3 regions of the Leptothrix mechoopdaensis genome follow, and region 3 is predicted to be linked to each of the others. Evidence: predicted binding sites of a transcription regulator. Region 3 holds the regulator's gene; each other region holds the start of a gene.
What was found. The regulator sigma-54, encoded in region 3, starts transcription at its own class of promoters, with help from an activator protein. The targets are predictions, from matches to a motif close to TGGCANGNAANCTGCTTT.

Region 1: the regulator sigma-54 is predicted to act here: its motif matches at 4,401-4,418, upstream of ACWA7K_RS07445 (CmpA/NrtA family ABC transporter substrate-binding protein).
Region 2: the regulator sigma-54 is predicted to act here: its motif matches at 3,533-3,550, upstream of ACWA7K_RS19175 (P-II family nitrogen regulator).

Annotation. Positions count from the first base shown of each region.
Region 1 is NZ_CM132699.1:1,674,100-1,680,230, forward strand. It holds partial or broken gene ACWA7K_RS07430 (NAD(P)/FAD-dependent oxidoreductase) at 1-1,100, opposite strand, end outside; gene ACWA7K_RS07435 (ABC transporter ATP-binding protein) at 1,097-1,876, opposite strand; gene ntrB (nitrate ABC transporter permease) at 1,987-2,949, opposite strand; gene ACWA7K_RS07445 (CmpA/NrtA family ABC transporter substrate-binding protein) at 2,977-4,233, opposite strand; gene ACWA7K_RS07450 (SDR family oxidoreductase) at 4,539-5,327, opposite strand; gene ACWA7K_RS07455 (hypothetical protein) at 5,507-5,911, shown strand; gene ACWA7K_RS07460 (arginyltransferase) at 5,933-6,131, opposite strand, start outside.
Region 2 is NZ_CM132699.1:4,397,342-4,403,472, reverse strand. It holds gene gshA (glutamate--cysteine ligase) at 181-1,476, opposite strand; gene ACWA7K_RS19180 (ammonium transporter) at 1,604-3,097, opposite strand; gene ACWA7K_RS19175 (P-II family nitrogen regulator) at 3,121-3,459, opposite strand; gene ACWA7K_RS19170 (YifB family Mg chelatase-like AAA ATPase) at 3,748-5,262, shown strand; gene ACWA7K_RS19165 (16S rRNA (uracil(1498)-N(3))-methyltransferase) at 5,318-6,067, shown strand.
Region 3 is NZ_CM132699.1:4,223,594-4,229,724, reverse strand. It holds gene ACWA7K_RS18410 (hypothetical protein) at 1-48, opposite strand, end outside; gene ACWA7K_RS18405 (DsbA family protein) at 242-847, shown strand; gene ACWA7K_RS18400 (hypothetical protein) at 1,105-1,404, shown strand; gene rpoN (RNA polymerase factor sigma-54) at 1,602-3,296, opposite strand; gene lptB (LPS export ABC transporter ATP-binding protein) at 3,324-4,082, opposite strand; gene lptA (lipopolysaccharide transport periplasmic protein LptA) at 4,079-4,684, opposite strand; gene ACWA7K_RS18380 (thiol:disulfide interchange protein DsbA/DsbL) at 4,831-5,496, opposite strand; gene ACWA7K_RS18375 (SPOR domain-containing protein) at 5,540-6,131, opposite strand, start outside.

The DNA of each region.
Region 1 (6,131 bases), 2.5 Mb from region 3:
ATCTCCTCATGGCCGTCGCCGCCCATGAAGTTGCCGGCCGAATACAGCGCGATGCCGGTGACCTTCAGCTGCGTGCTGACCTGGCTGCCGACGTAGCGGCCCAGGCCGTTCTCGGCCAGGTGCGTGGCGCAGACGCGTGCCTGCTCGAACACCGGCGCGACCAGGCCATAGGCCACGCCCCGGTGCGCGGCGCATTCGCCGACCGCGTAGATGCGCGGATCGGTGACGCTCTGCAGCGTGTCGCTGACGACGATGCCGCGGTCGCAGCGCAGCCCGGCGGCCTCGGCCAGGGCGGTGTTCGGGCGAATGCCGGCGGCCATCACGACCAGGTCGGCGGGGATCTCGCGGCCGTCCTGGAAACGCACCGCGCGGACCCGGCCGGCGCCGGCATCGCCGTGGTCATCACCGTGGTCATCACCGTGGCCATCGGGGTTCCCGAGCAGCGCGGCGGTCTGCGCGCCCAGCTCGAAGCGCAGCCCGCGCGACTCCAGCTCGGCGCGCAGCAGCGCGCCGGCGGCGGCGTCGAGCTGGCGGTCCATCGGCCAGGCGGCCAGATGGACCACGGTGACGTCCATGCCACGTTGTCGCAGGCCGTTGGCGGCCTCCAGCCCGAGCACGCCGCCGCCGATGACGACGGCATGGCGGTGGGTGCGGGCCGCCTCGATCATGGCCTGCGTGTCGGCGATGTCGCGGTAGGCGATCACGCCGTCCAGGTCGCGGCCGGGGATCGGCGGCTTGAACGGCGTCGAGCCGGTCGCGATCAGCAGCCGGTCATACGGCGCCTCGGTGCCGTCGTCGGCCACCACCACGCGGCGGACACGGTCGATGCGGGTGACCTGACGGCCCAGGTGCAGCGTGATGCCGTGGCGCCGGTACCAGTCCAGCGGGTTCAGCACGATCTCGTCGACCGTCTGCTCGCCGGCCAGCACGGGGCTCAGCAGGATGCGGTTGTAGTTCGGGTGCGGCTCGGCGCCGAACACGGTGATGTCGTGCAGGCCGGGCGCGATCTTCAGCAGCTCCTCCAGCGTGCGGATCCCGGCCATGCCGTTGCCGACCAGGACGAGCCGCTGGCGGCGCTGCGGAAGGTCGTCGCGTGTCATGCGGCGTGTGCCTCGACATGCGCCTGCTTGGCGTAGAGGAACTCCAGCACCGCCTCGCGGGCCTGCAGATAACGCGGGTCGTGCGCCATCTCCAGGCGATTGCGGGCGGCCTCGCGCAGCGGCGGCAGCGGCACGTCCAGCACCTCGCCGATCGTGGCGGCCGGGCCGTTGGTCAGCATCACGATGCGGTCGGACAGCAGCACCGCCTCGTCGACGTCGTGCGTCACCATCATCACGGTCGAGCCGGTGGCCGCGACGATCTTCATCATCTCGTCCTGCAGCTTGGCGCGCGTCAGTGCATCGAGCGCGCCGAAGGGCTCGTCCATCAGCAGCATCTTGGGCTCCATCGCCAGCGCCCGGGCAATGCCCACGCGCTGCTTCATGCCGCCGGAGATCTCGCCCGGCCGCTTGTCGGCGGCATGGGTCAGGCCGACCAGCTCCAGCGCGGCGCGGGCACGCTCGCGCAGCTGGGCCTTCTTCTCATTGGCGCCGAACACGCGCTCGACCGCCAGCAGCACGTTGTCCAGGCAGGTCAGCCAGGGCAGCAGCGAGTGGTTCTGGAACACCACCGCGCGGTCCGGTCCGGGGCCGCGCAGCTCGCGGCCGTCGAGCAGCAGCACGCCCTGCGTCGGCGTGGTCAGGCCGGCGACGAGGTTCAGCAGCGTCGACTTGCCGCAGCCGGAATGGCCGATCAGCGCGATGCATTCGCCACGGGCGACGTCGAGGTCGATGTCGCGCAGCGCGACGAACGGGCCCTTGCGGGTCGGGAAGGTCATGCCGACCTGGCTGATGCTCAGGAAGCGGCTCTGGTCGCGCACCGGGGCGGTGGCGGCGGGCGTTGGGCTCGTGTTCATCGGGGTTCCTGGTCGTTTCCGGTTGGCGCGGTTCAGCGGTACTCGAAGCGGCGGGCGATGGCGACCAGCAGGCCTTCCAGCAGCAGGCCGACGCCACCGATCACGAAGATCGCGATCAGGATGTGGGCGACGTTGAGGTTGTTCCACTCGTCCCACAGCCAGAAGCCGATGCCCTGGCCGCCGGTCAGCATCTCGGCGGCGACGATCACCAGCCAGGCCGTGCCGACCGCCAGCCGCACGCCGGTCAGCATGTAGGGCAGCACGGCGGGGAAGAGGATCCGGCGCATGACGGTCCACTCGCTCAGGTCGAGCACGCGGGCGACGTTGAGGTAGTCCTGCGGCACCTGCCGCACCCCCACCGCGGTGTTGATCACCATGGGCCAGATCGAGCAGATGAAGATGGTCCAGATGGCGGCCGGGTTGGCGGCCTTGAAGACCATCAGGCCGATCGGCAGCCAGGCCAGCGGCGAGACCGGGCGCAGCAGGCTGATGATCGGGTCGAGCATCTGGTGCAGGAAGTTGAAGCGCCCGACCGCGAAGCCCAGCGGGATGCCGACCAGCGCGGCCAGGCCGAAGCCCAGGCCGACCCGCTTCAGCGAGGACAGCACGTTCCAGCCGATGCCCTGGTCGTTCGGGCTCTTGACGTAGAACGGGTCGGCAAACAGCTTCACGGCGGCATCCCAGGTGGTCAGCGGGCCGGGCAGCTGCTTGTCGCCGCTCTGCGCCACCAGCTGCCACACCAGCAGCATCAGCGCGAAGCCCAGCAGCGGCGCGACGACGCGCGTCAGCAGCACCCGGCGCTGGGCCCGCAGCAGCGCGGCGGTCTGCTCGCGGGCCACCGTGTCGCCGTGGGTCTGGGCCTGCGAATGCGCGACGGCCTCGGCCAGTTCCTCGGCCGCCGGGTGGGCCACGACGAGGGCCAGCGGGGCCGGGCTGGACGTGATCGGCTGGGCGGGGGTCGTGAGGCCCGACAGGGCCAGCGTGGTTGCGCTCATCGAGGTTGCTCCTGTGGGGGCCGGGGCTCACGCCGCCTTGATCTTGAAGGCGCCGGCGTACTTCACCGGGTCCTTGCCGTCCCAGGTCGTGCCGTCGATCAGCTTGCTGGTGCGGAGGTCGCTTTTTGGCAGATTGACCTTCACCTGCGCGGCCGCTTCCTTGTAGAGCGCCGTCTGGTTGATCGCCTTGGCGACACCCAGGTAGTCGACATCGGTCTTCAGCAGGCCCCAGCGGCGGTGCTGGGTCAGGAACCACATGCCGTCCGACAGGTAGGGGTAGTTGACCGCCCCATCGTTGAAGAACTTCATGTGGTTCGGGTCGTCCCAGGTCTTGCCCATGCCGTCCTGGTAACGGCCCAGGATGCGCTGGTTGATGACGTCGACGGTGGTGTTGACGTAGGACTTCTCGGCGATGGCCTCGGCCATCTTCATCTTGTTCTGAAGGCCGGCGTCGATCCAGCGGCCGGCTTCGAGCACGGCCATGATCAGCGCACGCGCGCTGTTCGGATTCTTCTGGACGAACTCGGCGGTGGTGCCGAGCACCTTCTCGGGGTGGTCACGCCAGATGTCCTGCGTGGTCGTCGCGGTGATGCCGATGCCATCGGCGATCGCGCGGTGGTTCCACGGTTCGCCGACGCAGTAGCCGTCCATGTTGCCCACGCGCATGTTGGCGACCATCTGCGGCGGCGGCACGGTGATGACCTTGGCGTCCTTCATCGGGTCGATGCCGTGCGCGGCCATCCAGTAGTACAGCCACATCGCGTGCGTGCCGGTCGGGAAGGTCTGCGCAAAGGTGTACTCGCGCGGGTCCGACTTCATCAGCTTGGCCAGGCCGGTGCCGTCGACCGCGCCCTTGTCGGCCAGCTTCTTCGACAGCGTGATCGCCTGGCCGTTGTGGTTGAGCGTCATCAGCACGGCCATGTCCTTTTTTGGCCCGCCGATGCCGAGGTGGACGCCGTAGATCAGGCCGTAGAGCGAATGCGCCGCATCCAGTTCGCCGTTGACGAGCTTGTCGCGCACGGCGGCCCAGGACGATTCCTTGCTCGCGATGATCTTGATGCCGTACTTCTCGTCGAACTTCAGCAGCGAGGCCATCACGACCGAAGCGCAGTCGGTCAGCGGGATGAAGCCGACGCGGATCTCCTTCTTCTCGGGGGCATCGGAACCGGCCGCCCAGGCGGTCGTCGACAGCGCCGAGCCGGCGACCACGGCGGTCGACACCGCGGCCGTCTCCTTGATGAACTGGCGACGGCCTGCGCTGAGGAGTCCTTCGGGCTTGAACATGGCTGATCTCCGGCTGATGGAAAAACGGGAAGCGAGAAACACGAGAGGAAAAAACGAAAGGCGTCTCGACCACGCGCCGACGACAGAGGTCGCGGGCGACGGGTCGGACGCCTTTGTCCGATGCCTGTTGCCGCCGGTACGCCATTGCACCGGGGCTTGCCGAAGTCATTGCAGGAGCCGTGCCAGCGGCCTGCGCCGGTCACTGCCGGCTTTTTGCACCAGCGCAGCGCGCGGGGCGCCTGCGCTTGGTGCATGGGGGAAACCCGAAGGTGGTTTCCGGGGCGCGCCGGGCGGGCGCGAGGCGGTCAGCCGCGGCCGACGAAGGGCATGCGCGTGGCCATGACGGTGGTGAACAGCACGTTGGCCGACAGCGGCAGGCGGGCCATCGCCATGAAGGTCCCGGTCACCGCCGACATGTCCATGCGGGCTTCGGGCCGGATGCTGCCGTCGGCCTGCAGGATGCCGGCGGCCATGCGCTCGGTCATCTCGCTGGCGACGTTGCCGATGTCGATCTGGCCGACCGCGATGTCGAAGGCCCGGCCGTCCAGCGCCGCCGCCTTGGTCAGGCCGGTGATGGCGTGCTTGGTGGTCGTGTAGGCGATCGAGTTCGGGCGCGGCGCATGGGCCGAGATCGAGCCGTTGTTGATGATCCGGCCGCCCTGCGGCGACTGCGCGCGCATCAGCGCGAAGGCGGCTGACAGGCAGTAGAAGGCGCCGTTGAGGTTGGTGTCGACCGAACGCCGCCAGGCCGTGCCGTCGAGCACGTCGGGCGTGCCGCCGGGCGGGAAGATGCCGGCGTTGTTGAACAGCAGGTCGAGCCGGCCGTGGCGGGCGCGGATGGCGTCGAACAGCGACCGCACCGAGGCCTCGTCGCCAACGTCCACCGCATGGCTCCAGCCCCTTGCGCCGCAGCCGGGCTGCGCTGCATCGGCTGCGGCAATGGCCGCGTCCAGCGTCGCCGCCGTGCGGCCGGCGTACACGACGGTCCAGCCCTCGTGCAGCAGGGCTTGCGCGCAGGCCTTGCCGATGCCGGAACCGGCGCCGGTGACGAGGGCGATGCGAGAGGTCGCGGAGGGGGCGGAAGTCGCGTTCATGGTCGTGTGTGCGTGTGGAGAGGCGTGTGGAGAGGCGTGTGGAGAGGCGTGTGGAGAGAGAGGCGGGCAGAGGTCCTGGAACGGCCCGGATTCTGGCGTCGGCCGGCCGTTACGTGCGTGTTATGGTCCGCGCCGTTTTTGACCGCGCCCGGTCGGCGCGGGCCGCCACAGGAGCATCCATGAGCCAGGATTTCGCCACCCTCCCGCACTTCACCCAGGTCCGCCTTGTCACCGGCGAGGACGGCTACGCGCGCTGGGAGGAAGCCGTCATCCCGCTCGACCAGGGCAAGCCGCAGGCGCGTCTGTCGGCACTCATGCCCAGCAGCGGCTTCCAGCTGCGCGAGAGCCCGGTCGGCTTCCGCAGCGACTTCCACTGCACCGGCGAGCCGCAGTGGCTGTTCGTGATCGGCGGGGCGATGGAGATCGGCCTGCAGGACGGCAGCAAGCGCGTCTTCAAGCCGGGCGACCACTTCTATTCGGCCGACGTGCTGCCAGCGGGCGCGACCTTCGATCCGAAGGTGCATGGCCACTGCAGCCGTCAGCTCGGCGACGAGCCGCTGCGCACGCTGTTCGTGCGGGCCTGAACGGCCTTCCGGGCTGGACGCTCAGGCCGCGCCGTCGTCCAGGCCGATGCGGCGCTGCCACTGCCCGTCGACCAGCCGTTCGTGCGGGTTGAACTGGGCCTTGTAGGCCATCTTGCGGCTGGCCTCGATCCAGTAGCCGAGGTAGAGGTAGGGCAGGCCCAGCTCGCGCGCCTGGGCGATCTGCCACATCACGTTGTAGGTGCCGTAGCTGGCCTTGTCC
Region 2 (6,131 bases), 170 kb from region 3:
AGCTGGGGGCGAAACCGACTTGCGCAGCGGGCGGCTAGGCACGCGCTCAAGCCAGCAGAGTCAGCGATTATGCACGAGGCCCGAGCATCGGGTCAACACGCATCGCACAAAAGAATCAGGGCGGCGCTTCGTTCGAAGTCGCCGCCCTGGAAGTTGCGCCGCTTGAGTCTTGCGCAGGGCTCAGTCGTAGACCTCGGCGTCCGGGTCGGTCGCTTCCAGCTCGTAGCTGGCCGCGAGCATCGCCAGGCGGGCGATGACGCCGTACATGTAGAAGCGGTTCGGCGCGCTCTGGCCCGGCTTGGCACCCACGCGCGGCAGGTGGTGGCTCTCGGCAAAGGCCAGCGGGACGAACTGGGCGCCCGGCGCATTGAGGTTCTCGTCGATGCCGCGGTCGGCGTGGACGCGGTAGAAGCCGCCCACCACGTAGCGATCCATCATGTAGACGACCGGCTCGGCGACCGCGTCGTTCATGCGCTCGTAGGTCGGCACGCCTTCCTGGATGATGACCTCGGAGACCTCCTGGCCATCCTTCACGACGCTCATCTTGTTGCGCGTGCGGCGGTTCAGCTCGTCGAGCTCCTTCGGATCGCGCACGGTCATGATGCCCATGCCGTAGGTGCCGTTGTCGGCCTTGACGATCACGAACGGCTTCTCGTTGATGCCGTATTCCTTGTACTTGCGGCGGATCTTGGCGATCAGCGCCTCGGCGTTGGACTTGACGCACTCGATGCCGTCGCCCTCGCTGAAGTTGACCTTGCCGCACTGCGTGTACATCGGGTTGATCAGCCACGGGTCCATGCCCAGCAGCTTGGCGAACTTCTTGGCCACTTCCTCGTAGGACTGGAAGTGATGGGTCTTGCGGCGCACCGCCCAGCCGGCGTGCAGCGGCGGCAGCAGGTACTGCTCGTGCAGGTCTTCCAGCATCCCCGGGATGCCCGCCGACAGGTCGTTGTTGAGCAGGATGGTGCAAGGGTCGAAGCCCTTCAGGCCGAGCCGGCGCTGGGTGCGCACCAGCGGCTCCATCAGCAGTTCGCCGCCGTCGGGCAGCGCCACGGCGGTGGGCTTGTCGATGGCCGGATCCAGCGTGCCCAGCCGCACGTTCAGGCCGGCCAGCGTGAAGATCTCCTGCAGCCGCGCGACGTTCAGCAGGTAGAACGGGTTGCGGGTGTGCTTCTCGGGGATCAGCAGCAGGTTCTTGGCCTCGGGGCAGATCTTCTCGATCGCCGCCATCGCCGCCTGGACCGCCAGCGGCAGCATCTCGGGCGTCAGGTTGTTCCAGCCGCCCGGGTAGAGATTGGTGTCGACCGGCGCCAGCTTGAAGCCGGCGTTGCGCACGTCGACGGACGAGTAGAACGGCGGCGTGTGCTCCATCCATTCCAGCCGGAACCAGCGCTCGATCGCCGGCATGGACTCCAGGATGCGGGCTTCCAGTTCGTTGATGGGGCCGTTGAGGGCGGTGACGAGGTGGGGAACCATGCGCGTGTCCTGGCGTAGCCGACGGGGGTGGATCGATTCTAAGGATCGAGGCATCTGGGGCCGGCGCACCAAATGAAAAGGGGCCGCCAGCGGCGACCCCTCGATTCAGACCGGAAGCCGGTTCAGATCACTTGTGATACGCGGTCTCGCCGTGCGAGCTGATGTCCAGACCTTCGCGCTCTTCCTCTTCGGTGACGCGCAGGCCGATGACCAGGTCGACGATCTTGTAGGCGATCACCGAGACCACGCCCGAGACCACGATGGTCAGCAGCACGGCCTTGGCCTGGATCCACACCTGCGACGCGATCGAGTAGGCATCCGGGGCGACCATGCCCACGGTGACCCAGTCGGCCACGGCGCTCGGGCCGCCCAGGTTCGGCGAGTTGAAGACACCGGTCAGCAGGGCACCCAGGATGCCGCCGACGCCGTGCACGCCGAACACGTCGAGCGAGTCGTCCGCGCCGAGCATCTTCTTCAGGCCGTTGACACCCCACAGGCAGGCGAAGCCGGCGATGAAGCCGATCAGGATGCCGCCCAGGATGCCGACGTTGCCGGCGGCCGGGGTGATGGCGACCAGGCCGGCGACGGCACCGGACGCGGCGCCCAGCATCGAGGCCTTGCCCTTCATCAGCGCTTCACCGACGCACCAGGCCAGCACGGCCGCCGCGGTGGCGAACAGCGTGTTGACGAAGGCCAGGCCGGCGTAGCCGTTGGCTTCCAGGGCGGAACCGGCGTTGAAGCCGAACCAGCCCACCCACAGCAGCGAGGCACCGACCATCGTCAGCGTCAGCGAGTGCGGCGTGAAGGCTTCCTTGCCGTAGCCGACGCGCTTGCCGACCATGAAGGCACCGACCAGACCGGCGACGGCGGCGTTGATGTGCACCACGGTGCCGCCGGCGAAGTCCAGCGCGCCCATCTGCCAGATGTAGCCGGCCTTGGCGTTCGTCGCGTCGACGACGTCAGCGGCCGTGTAGGCGTCCGGACCCATCCAGAACCACACCATGTGGGCGACCGGGATGTAACTGAAGGTGAACCACAGGGCGGTGAACAGCAGCACGGCCGAGAACTTGATGCGCTCGGCGAAGGCGCCGACGATCAGGCAGCAGGTGATGCCGGCGAACGTGGCCTGGAAGGCCGCGAACACGATCTCGGGGATGTAGACACCCTTGCTGAACGTGGCCGCCGGGGCGAAGGTGCCGGCGACGTTGTCCCAGATGCCCTTCATGAACAGCCGGTCGAAGCTGCCGAAGAAGGCGTTGCCCTCGGTGAACGCCAGGCTGTAGCCGTACAGGGCCCACAGCACCAGGATCATCGAGAACGTGACCATCACCTGCATCAGCACGGACAGCATGTTCTTGGCGCGCACCAGGCCGCCGTAGAACAGCGCCAGGCCGGGCACGGTCATCATGATGACGAGCAGCGTGGACAGCAGCATCCACGCGGTGTCGCCCTTGTTCGGGACGGGCGCCGGGGCGGCGGAAGCCGCTTCAGCGGCAGCGGAGGCTGCCTCGACGACAGCGGAAGCGGCGGCGGCCGGCTCGGAAGCGGCCTGGGCCCAGACGGCGCCGGTCGATCCCAGCATCGCCAGGCCGAGGGCCAGGATGGCAAGCAGTTTTTTCATGTTGGTCTCGGGGATGAGGGTGATCAGAGAGCGTCCTTGCCGGTCTCGCCGGTCCGGATGCGCAGCACCTGCTCGAGGGCGGTGACGAAGATCTTTCCGTCGCCGATCTTTCCGGTGCGCGCGGCACCCTCGATCGCCTCGATCACGCGGTCGACGATGGCATCGTCCACGGCGGCCTCGATCTTCACCTTGGGCAGGAAGTCGACGACGTATTCGGCACCCCGGTACAGCTCGGTGTGGCCCTTCTGACGACCGAAGCCCTTGACCTCGGTGACGGTGATCCCTTGCACGCCGATGTTGCTGAGGGCTTCGCGCACCTCGTCGAGCTTGAAGGGTTTGATGATGGCGGTGACCATTTTCATGGCGGCCTCCGGAAGGTTGATGTGGCGGTGGAAAGCGGAAACAGCGGATAGCTGAGCAGCAGCTGAGCCTCTTTCTGCAGCTTCCATGCCAGGGCCACGGGCAGGGGAGTCCGTCGGCCACCGCCCCAAACCGGCGCGGCACCCGCCCTCGGGTCATGCACCACGCACGGAACCGATCGATGACGCACCATCCAGGTGCAACCCCCATCGGAGGGTGTCAGCGGATGTGACGAGATGCCCAGAATCTGGCCCCTTCGCGCCCGCCGGGCGCCCTGGGAGCCACCCGAGATGACCCTTGCCACCGTCCACAGCCGGGCCCTGCTGGGCCTGCAGGCACCCGAAGTCACCGTCGAGGTGCATCTGGCCAACGGCCTGCCCAGCTTCACGCTGGTCGGACTGGCCGACACGGAGGTCAAGGAATCACGCGAGCGCGTCCGTGCCGCCGTCCTCAACAGCGGGCTGACCTTCCCGCACGACAAGCGCATCACCGTCAACCTCGGCCCGGCCGACCTGCCGAAGGAGGGCTGCCGCTTCGACCTGCCGATCGCGCTGGGCATCCTCGCGGCCAGCGGCCAGATCGACGCGGCCCGGCTCGAACGCCACGAGTTCGCCGGCGAACTCTCGCTGGCCGGCGACCTGCGGCCGGTCCACGGCGCGCTGGCGATGGCCCTGGCGATGCGGCGTTCGCCGACCGGCCGCTGCCTGGTCCTGCCCGAGGCCAGCGCCCAGGAAGCCGCCCGCGTCCCCGAACTGCCGCTGCGCTGCGCCCGCCACCTGCTCGACGTCGTCGCCGCCCTGCGCGACGAGGACGACGCCCCCGAGCTGGCACAGCCGCCCGCGCCGATCCCGCAACCGCCGCCGCGCTGGCCGGACCTCGGCGACGTGCGCGGCCAGATCGCCGCCCGGCGGGCGCTCGAGATCGCGGCCGCCGGCGCGCACAGCCTGCTGTTCGTCGGCCCGCCCGGCACCGGCAAGTCGATGCTGGCGCAGCGCCTGCCCGGCCTGCTGCCGCCGATGAGCGAGGACGAGGCGCTCGAATCCGCCGCCGTGCTGAGCCTGGCGAGTTCCTTCGACGCCAGCCGCTGGGCGCAGCGCACGGTGCGTTCGCCGCACCACAGTGCCTCGTCGGTTGCACTGGTCGGGGGCGGATCACCGCCGCGCCCGGGCGAGGTCTCGCTGGCGCACCACGGCGTGCTGTTCATGGACGAGCTGCCCGAGTTCCCGCGTGCGGCGCTCGAAGCGCTGCGCGAGCCGCTCGAGAACGGTCGCATCACGATCTCGCGCGCCGCCCGGCAGGCCGAATTCCCGGCCCGCTGCCTGCTGGTCGCGGCGATGAACCCCTGCCCCTGCGGCCACCTCGGCGCCGGCCGGCCGGTCTGCCGCTGCACGCCCGAGCAGGTGCGGCGCTACCAGGGCCGGATCTCCGGGCCGCTGCTGGACCGCATCGACCTGCGCGTCGAGGTGCTGGCGCTCGCGCCCCAGGCCCTGTCGGCCCGCCGCGACGGCGAGGACAGCGCCAGCGTCTCGGCGCGGGTCGCGGCGGCGCGCCGGCGCCAGATCGAGCGCCAGGGTTGCACCAACGCGGTCGTCGAGGCCGGCCAGCTCGACGAGGTCGCCAGCCTGCAACCCGGTGCGCGCGAGTTCCTGGAAGCCGCCGCCTCCCGGCTCGGCTGGTCCGGTCGCAGCCTGCACCGCGTGTTGCGGGTGGCCCGCACGCTCGCCGACCTGGACGGCACCGGCGCGATCGGGCTGGGCCATGTCGCCGAGGCCATCCAGCTGCGGCGCGGCTTGCCGGGCGCCTGATCCGGCGCGGGATCCCTGCGGCACACTGCGGGCCGCCACGAACCACCCGCCCGCCATGCCCGCCCGCCTCCACGTCGACATCCCGCTGCAATCCGGCCTCGAATTCGACCTGCCGGCCGGGCCTGCCCGCCACGTCCAGGTGCTGCGCCACCAGCCCGGCGACGCGCTGACGCTGTTCGACGGCCGGGGCGGCGAGTGGCAGGCCGAAGTCGTCCGGATGGGCCGCAGCGACGTGTCGGTGCGCATCGGGGCGCACGACCCGGTCGAACGCGAGCTGCCGCTGGCGGTGACGCTCGCGGCTGTCATGCCGGCCAACGACCGGTTCGACTGGCTGATCGAGAAGGCGACCGAGCTGGGCGCGGCGGCGATCGAGCCGCTGATGAGCGAGCGTTCGGTGCTGCGCCTGAACGCCGAGCGGGCCGAGAAGAAGCGCGCCCACTGGCAGGCCATCGCGGTGGCCGCCGCCGAACAGTGCGGCCGGACCCGCGTGCCACGCATCGCGCCGGTGCGCACGCTGGCGGCGGCACTCGCGGCTCCGGCCGGTGGCCCCGACACCGTCACCACCCTGGCGCTGAGCCTGGCCGAATCACGCCCGCTGGCCGAACGGCTGGCCCAGCCGGGCCCGACGGGCCAGGCGCTGCGCCTCTACAGCGGTCCGGAAGGCGGCTTCAGCCCGGACGAGGAAATGGCGCTGCGCCGTGCCGGGGTCCTGCCGACGACGCTCGGGCCGCGCGTGCTGCGTGCCGAGACCGCGCCGCTGGCCGCGCTGGGTTACATCGGGAACATGCCCGGACTCGGCGCCTGAGCCCCGCGCGGCGTTCTGGCAACACCCCCAAAAGCGGGTGTCGGGTCTTCCCGAGGTCCTGAAC
Region 3 (6,131 bases):
GGCCAGCGCCAGCGCGGTGCAGGCCAGCGTGATCAGCAGGTCGGGCATGGACCGATGCTAGGCAGCCACGCTGGACCCGGCATGAGGAAGGTCAAGAATCGGCGCGCCCCCAGATAGCGGGGTCCGATCGCCCGAACCGTGGTCAGGACGCTGCAATGTCGGCGCCGCTGTCGCGCCGACGCCGCAGACCCCGGACGGCTGCGGATGGACGCTGTCGCATCCGCGCCATATGGTCCGCGCCATGAACGCCCCCGCACCGATCGAGTTCTATTTCGACTTCTCGTCGCCCTACGCCTACATCGCCTCCGAATGGATCGCGGCGCTGGCCGCGCGCCACGGCCGGCCGGTGCGCTGGCACGCCATCCTGCTGGGCGTCACCTTCCAGGCCGCCGAGCTGAAGAGCCCCGTGTCCTACCCGATCAAGCGCGAGTACTCGCTGCGCGACTTCGCCCGCTCGGCCCGCATGGAAGGCGTGCCGATGGCCATGCCCTCGCCCTTCCCGATCGCCAGCCACAACGCCGCGCGGCTGTTCTGGTGGCTCGACAGCCAGGATCCGCAACGGGCGGTGGCCTGGGCCCACGCCGGCCTGCGCGGCTACTTCGCCCGCGGCATCGCGCTCAACGACATGACCGCGCTGCAAGGGCTCGCGGCCGAGTTCGGCATCGCGCCGGAACAGACCGCCGCCGTCTGCGCCGACCCGACCTGGAAGGATCGGCTGCGCGCCGAGAACGACGCCGCCATCGCCGCCGGCGTGTTTGGCGCGCCCTTCTTCATCGTCGACGGCGAGCCCTTCTGGGGCAACGACCGCAAGCACCAGATCGATCGCTGGCTGTCGGGCGACCGCTGAGCTGTCGCACCTTGGTGCGCTCGGCGCCGCGCTGCCGCAGTTCGGTGCACACGCCCGTCGGGCCCGCCACCGAGGCACGGGCCGCGAGGGTTGGCCAGGGTGTGAACGGCGGCACGGCCCGCGCACACGGTCGGTGCTTACCCTGAACCTGGATCGTGCGTTGTCGCACGGCATCGATTGCAGTTTCAGTTTGGCGGTTTGGGCCGGCGAAACGGGCACGTCATCTGCATGGAGAGCAGGCCAGGGAGCCACGCACCATGCCGATCACCGCCACTGCCACCATCGCCGCCGCCACCGTCACGACCGAAGACCCGCGCATCGCGCTCGTCCAGCGCATCCACGCGCTGCTGCTGCACGAGACCGGCGAAGACATCGACGTCAACCTGATGCTCGGCCCGGCCGAATACGCCCGTGCCGTCATGAGCCTGTGCCGCGCCAGCGGCAACCCCGAACTGAGCGGCCTGGCCGAAGACTTCCTGCGCCGCAGCCGCGCCCAGGCCCACCAGAGCCTGCGCCCGGCCACGCGCTATGCGGAGCAGCTGGCGCAGCAGCAATAGCCACCAGCCCGTCGGACACGGGGTGTCCGACCTACCGGTTGAACGAAACCCGTCGGACACGGGGTGTCCGACCTGCCGTTTGAACGAATCCGGACCGGGTTCAAGACGCCCGGCCGCGTCGCCATCGGCCGACGTCTTTCGGTAGGTCGGACACCCCGTGTCCGACGGGCTGGTGCCAACGGGCCGCCCCAGACATGTCACATGTCCTTGCGCAGGTTCGCGGGGGCGATCTTCAGTGCTTCGCGATATTTGGCGACCGTGCGGCGGGCGACCTGGATGCCCTGCTCTTCCAGCATCGCGCTGAGCTGGCTGTCCGACAGCGGCTTCTTCGGGTCCTCGGCGGCCACGAACTGCTTGATCAGCGCCCGCACCGCCGTGCTCGACGCGTTGCCGCCGGCCTCGGTGTTGAGCGAGCTGCCGAAGAAGTACTTCAGCTCGAAGGTGCCGAACGGCGTGGCCATGTACTTGGCCGTCGTCACGCGCGAGATGGTCGACTCGTGCAGGCCCAGCTCGTCGGCGATCTCGCGCAGCACCAGCGGCTTCATCGCGATCTCGCCGTGGGTGAAGAAGGCCTTCTGGCGTTCGACGATGGCCTGCGAGACCCGCTGGATGGTGTCGAAGCGCTGGAGGATGTTCTTGACGAACCAGCGCGCCTCCTGGAGCCGCGCCGACAGCGTCGCGCCGTTGTCGCCGCCGCCGCCGTTGCGCTGGCTGCGGTGCTGGCGCAGCACCTGCGCGTACATGTCGTTGATGCGCAGCTTGGGCATCACGTCCGGATTCAGCACGACCTTCCAGCCGCGGCCCGACTTCTGCACGATCACGTCGGGCACGACGATGTTGGCCTCGGCGCGGGCGAAGCGGCGGCCGGGCTTGGGTTCGAGCGTGACGATCAGGCTCTGCGCATCGCGGATCAGGTCCTCGTCGACGCCCAGCGCGACGGTCAGCTTGCGCACGTCGCGGCGCGCCAGCAGGTCGAGGTGGTCGCGGCAGATGCGGATCGCGGCGTCGCGCGCCGGCGTCGCGTCGCGTTCGCGCAGCTGCAGCACCAGGCACTCGGCCAGGTCGCGCGCGCCCACGCCCGTCGGCTCCAGGCTCTGCAGCCAGCCCAGCGCGCAGCGCAGGCGGTCGAGCAGGTCCTCGCGCAACAGCGCCTGTTCGGCCAGCAGCGCCGGATCGATCGCGTCGACGGTGTCGTCGACCAGCGAGGCCGACTGCGCCTCGGTGGCCTCGGTCAGCGGCGCGCCGCTCAGGACCTGGACCAGCCGCTCGACGATCTCCTCCAGCCGGTCGGCCAGGTAGCCGTCCTCGTTGAGAGAGTCGATCAGCGACTCGACCAGCATGATGTCCTCGTCGGCCAGCCGCATGCCGCGCAGCTGGGCGCGCAGGTGCTCGGCCAGGCTGGGCACGGCGGTGGAACGTTCGCTCCAGTCGCTGTCGTCGTCCTCGAGCGCGCCGTTGCGGTTGCCGCTGCTGTCGGACAGGCTGTTGAAGTCCTCGCGGTCGTGGCCGCTGTCCCAGTCGTCGGGGGTGGACTCGGCGGCGCCGAAGTCGAGCTGTTCCATGCCGGCGCCGTCGCCATCGGCGGCGCTGCTGGCGGACTCGGCGGGGCTGTCGGAGGGCCCTTCGGAGACCCGCTCGGCGGTGTAGTCGGACGAGCCGGCAGCGCCGCCGTCATCGGCCGGCGCGACCGGCACGCCCTCGTCGGGCAGCGCCATCGGGCGATCGGCGCCAGCGGCGTCCTCGTCGGCTTCCAGGAACGGGTTCTGTTCGAGCATCTGCTCGACTTCCTGGTGCAGTTCGAGCGTCGACAGCTGCAGCAGGCGGATCGATTGCTGCAGCTGGGGCGTCAGCGCCAGGTGCTGGGAAAGGCGGACCTGCAGGGAGGGTTTCATGGGGGTCGGCCAGGGGTCACACGCGGGTCACATCCGGAAGTGCTCGCCAAGGTAGACCTTGCGAACATCCGGGTTCTCGACGATCTCGGCCGGCGTGCCTTCGGCCAGCACGCGGCCCTCGCTGATGATGTAGGCGCGGTCGCAGATGCCGAGCGTCTCGCGCACGTTGTGGTCGGTGATCAGCACCCCGATGCCACGCGCCTTGAGGAATCCGATGATCCGCTGGATCTCGATCACCGCGATCGGGTCGACGCCCGCGAACGGCTCGTCCAGCAGGATGAAGCGCGGCTGGGTCGCCAGCGCCCGGGCGATCTCGACGCGCCGGCGTTCGCCGCCGGACAACGCCGGCGCCGGGCTGTGGCGCAGCCGGGTGATCGACAGGTCGGCCATCAGCGATTCGAGCATCGGCTCGATGTGGGCCGCGTCGACGCGCCGGCCGCTGGCGTCCTGCTGCAGCTCCAGCACGGCGCGGATGTTCTCCTCGACCGTCAGGCGCCGGAAGATCGACGCTTCCTGCGGCAGGTAGGACAGCCCGAGCCGGGCGCGCTGGTGGATCGGCTGGCCCTGCACCGGCCGGCCGTCGATGCGGATCTCGCCGGCATCGGCCCGGACCAGGCCGACCAGCATGTAGAAGCTGGTGGTCTTGCCCGCGCCGTTGGGCCCCAGCAGGCCGACGACCTCGCCGCTGTCGACGGCCAGGTGGACGTCCTTGACGACCTTGCGGGCGCCGTAGGACTTCTGCAGTCCCTGGGCCTCGAGTCGGCTGGTGGCGTTCGCCGCGCTCAACGGCCGGCTCCACCGGGGGCCGACGCGCCCGGCTGGGCCGGCCGCGGCGTCACGACGCCGCGCACCCGGCCGGAGCCGGCGGGGCTGGTCGTGCCGGCGGGCGCCGGGGCTGCGCCGAGGATCTCGAAGGCGTCGCGGCCATGGTCATAGACGATGGTCTCGCCGCTGATCTGGTCGGCCAGAACCGCGCCGCGCCAGAGCCGCACCTGGGCCTGCTTCTGAAAGTTCACCGTCTGCGTGACGGTGTCGTACTCGATCCGCAGGGCCTGGCCCTCGACCGTCTCGTCGACGCCGTCGCGCTTCTGCCGGAAGGTCGCCGGCTGCTCGGCGCTGCCGGTGGCGACGGCGACCTGGCCGGTCGGCGTCTCGCGCAGCTCGACCAGCGCGGCCTTGAGCACCAGCGTGCCGCGGGTGATCTCGACGCCGCCGCTGAGCACCTGCACCTTGCGCTTGCCGTCGATGCGCAGCTGGCCGGCGTCGAAGCTCAGCGGCAGGTCACGATCGGCGCGTTCGGCCCGGACCGGCAGCGCGCACGCCATCAGCAGGGCGAGCCCGGTCAGGGCGGCGCGCAGGGCGGGGGTGAAGGTGGGGGACGGCGTCATGGCGGCACAGAAATTGCAGACGATTCTAGCCATACGTCTGCGCCGCCGGGTGGTTTTGATGCATCAACCGAAGCGGGAGTTCACCTCACGGCGCACCCGCTGCGGCTGGCGGGAAGAGGTCCGCCTGGACCCCTTCCGATCGGGCCTCAGCCCTTGCGAACGCGCGCGATCAGCTGGTCGGCCAGTGCCAGGCAACGCTGGCCGCCTTCGAGCTCGGGCGTGTTCTCGCCGCCGGCCAGCGACGGCGAGGTGTAGAAGCGACCGTGGATGCCGATCGCCGGCACGCCGTCGATCTTGTAGGCCTCGGCCAGCTGCTTGCCCTGGCGCACCTTGGCCTGCATGCCGAAGGAATTGAACATCTCGACGAACTTGGCCTTGTCGCCGCCGTTCTTCTCGATGAAGTCGATGATCTCCTCGGGCCTGTCCAGACGCTGACGCTGCACGTGGATGGCGTGGAAGATCTTGCGCTGGAAGTTGTCGGTCCAGCCCAGCGCCTCCAGCGTCGCCGACAGGCGCTGCTGCGGCTCGAAACTCGGGCGGAAGCCCACGTGGACGCGGCGGAAGGCGACGTCGGCGGGCAGCTTCTTCGACCAGGCGTCCAGCGCCGGCTCGAAGGCGTTGCAGTGCGGGCAGCCGTACCAGAAGAACTCGACCACCTCGATCTTGCCGGCCGGGGCCGTCACCGGCACCTGGGCCTGCAGCTTCACGTAGTGCTTGCCCTCGACGAATTCCTGCGCCGAGGCCGAGCCGGCCCAGCCACCCAGCAGCGCCAGCGCGGCACTGCCCTGCATCCATTCACGGCGATCCATCATCAGAGTTACCTCGTTGCTTCCTGAACTTCGATTCATCGACCGGTCAGCGGGCGACGCGCACCACGGCGGCATCGCTGTAGCCCGCTCCGGCGGCCTGTTCCTTGGCGCGGTCCGCATCCTCGCGGACCTCGAAAGGACCCAGCCGGACCCGGTACATCGTGCCGCTGCCCTGCGGCCGCTCGCTCACCTTGGCGATCAGCCCGTTGATGGCCAGCTTGGCGCGCTGCTGCTCGGCTTCCTCGGTGCGCGTGTAGGCACCGACCTGCACGAAGTACTGGAACGGATCAGCGCCGCTGCGGGCTGACGTGCCCGACGCGGCCGGCGTGGCGGCGGCGGGCGCCGGCTTCGACGCGCCGATCACCGCCACCGGCGGCGCGACCGGGGCGGGCGTCGCCGCGCCGCTGCTGGCGGCCGGTGCCGCAGGCGCGGGAGCCGGCGTGGCCGCCGAGCCGCCCGACTTGCCGGCCAGCGGCGCGTTCGGGTTCCAGTTCTCGTTCTTGCGGGCCTCGGCGGCGTCCTGCTCGGCGGTGCGCTGCGGCACCTTGTCGACGAAGGGCACCGGCACCTTGGTGACGTAGAGCGCCACCGCCAGCGACAGGCCCACGCCGATCAGCAGGCCGACGATCAGCCCGAGC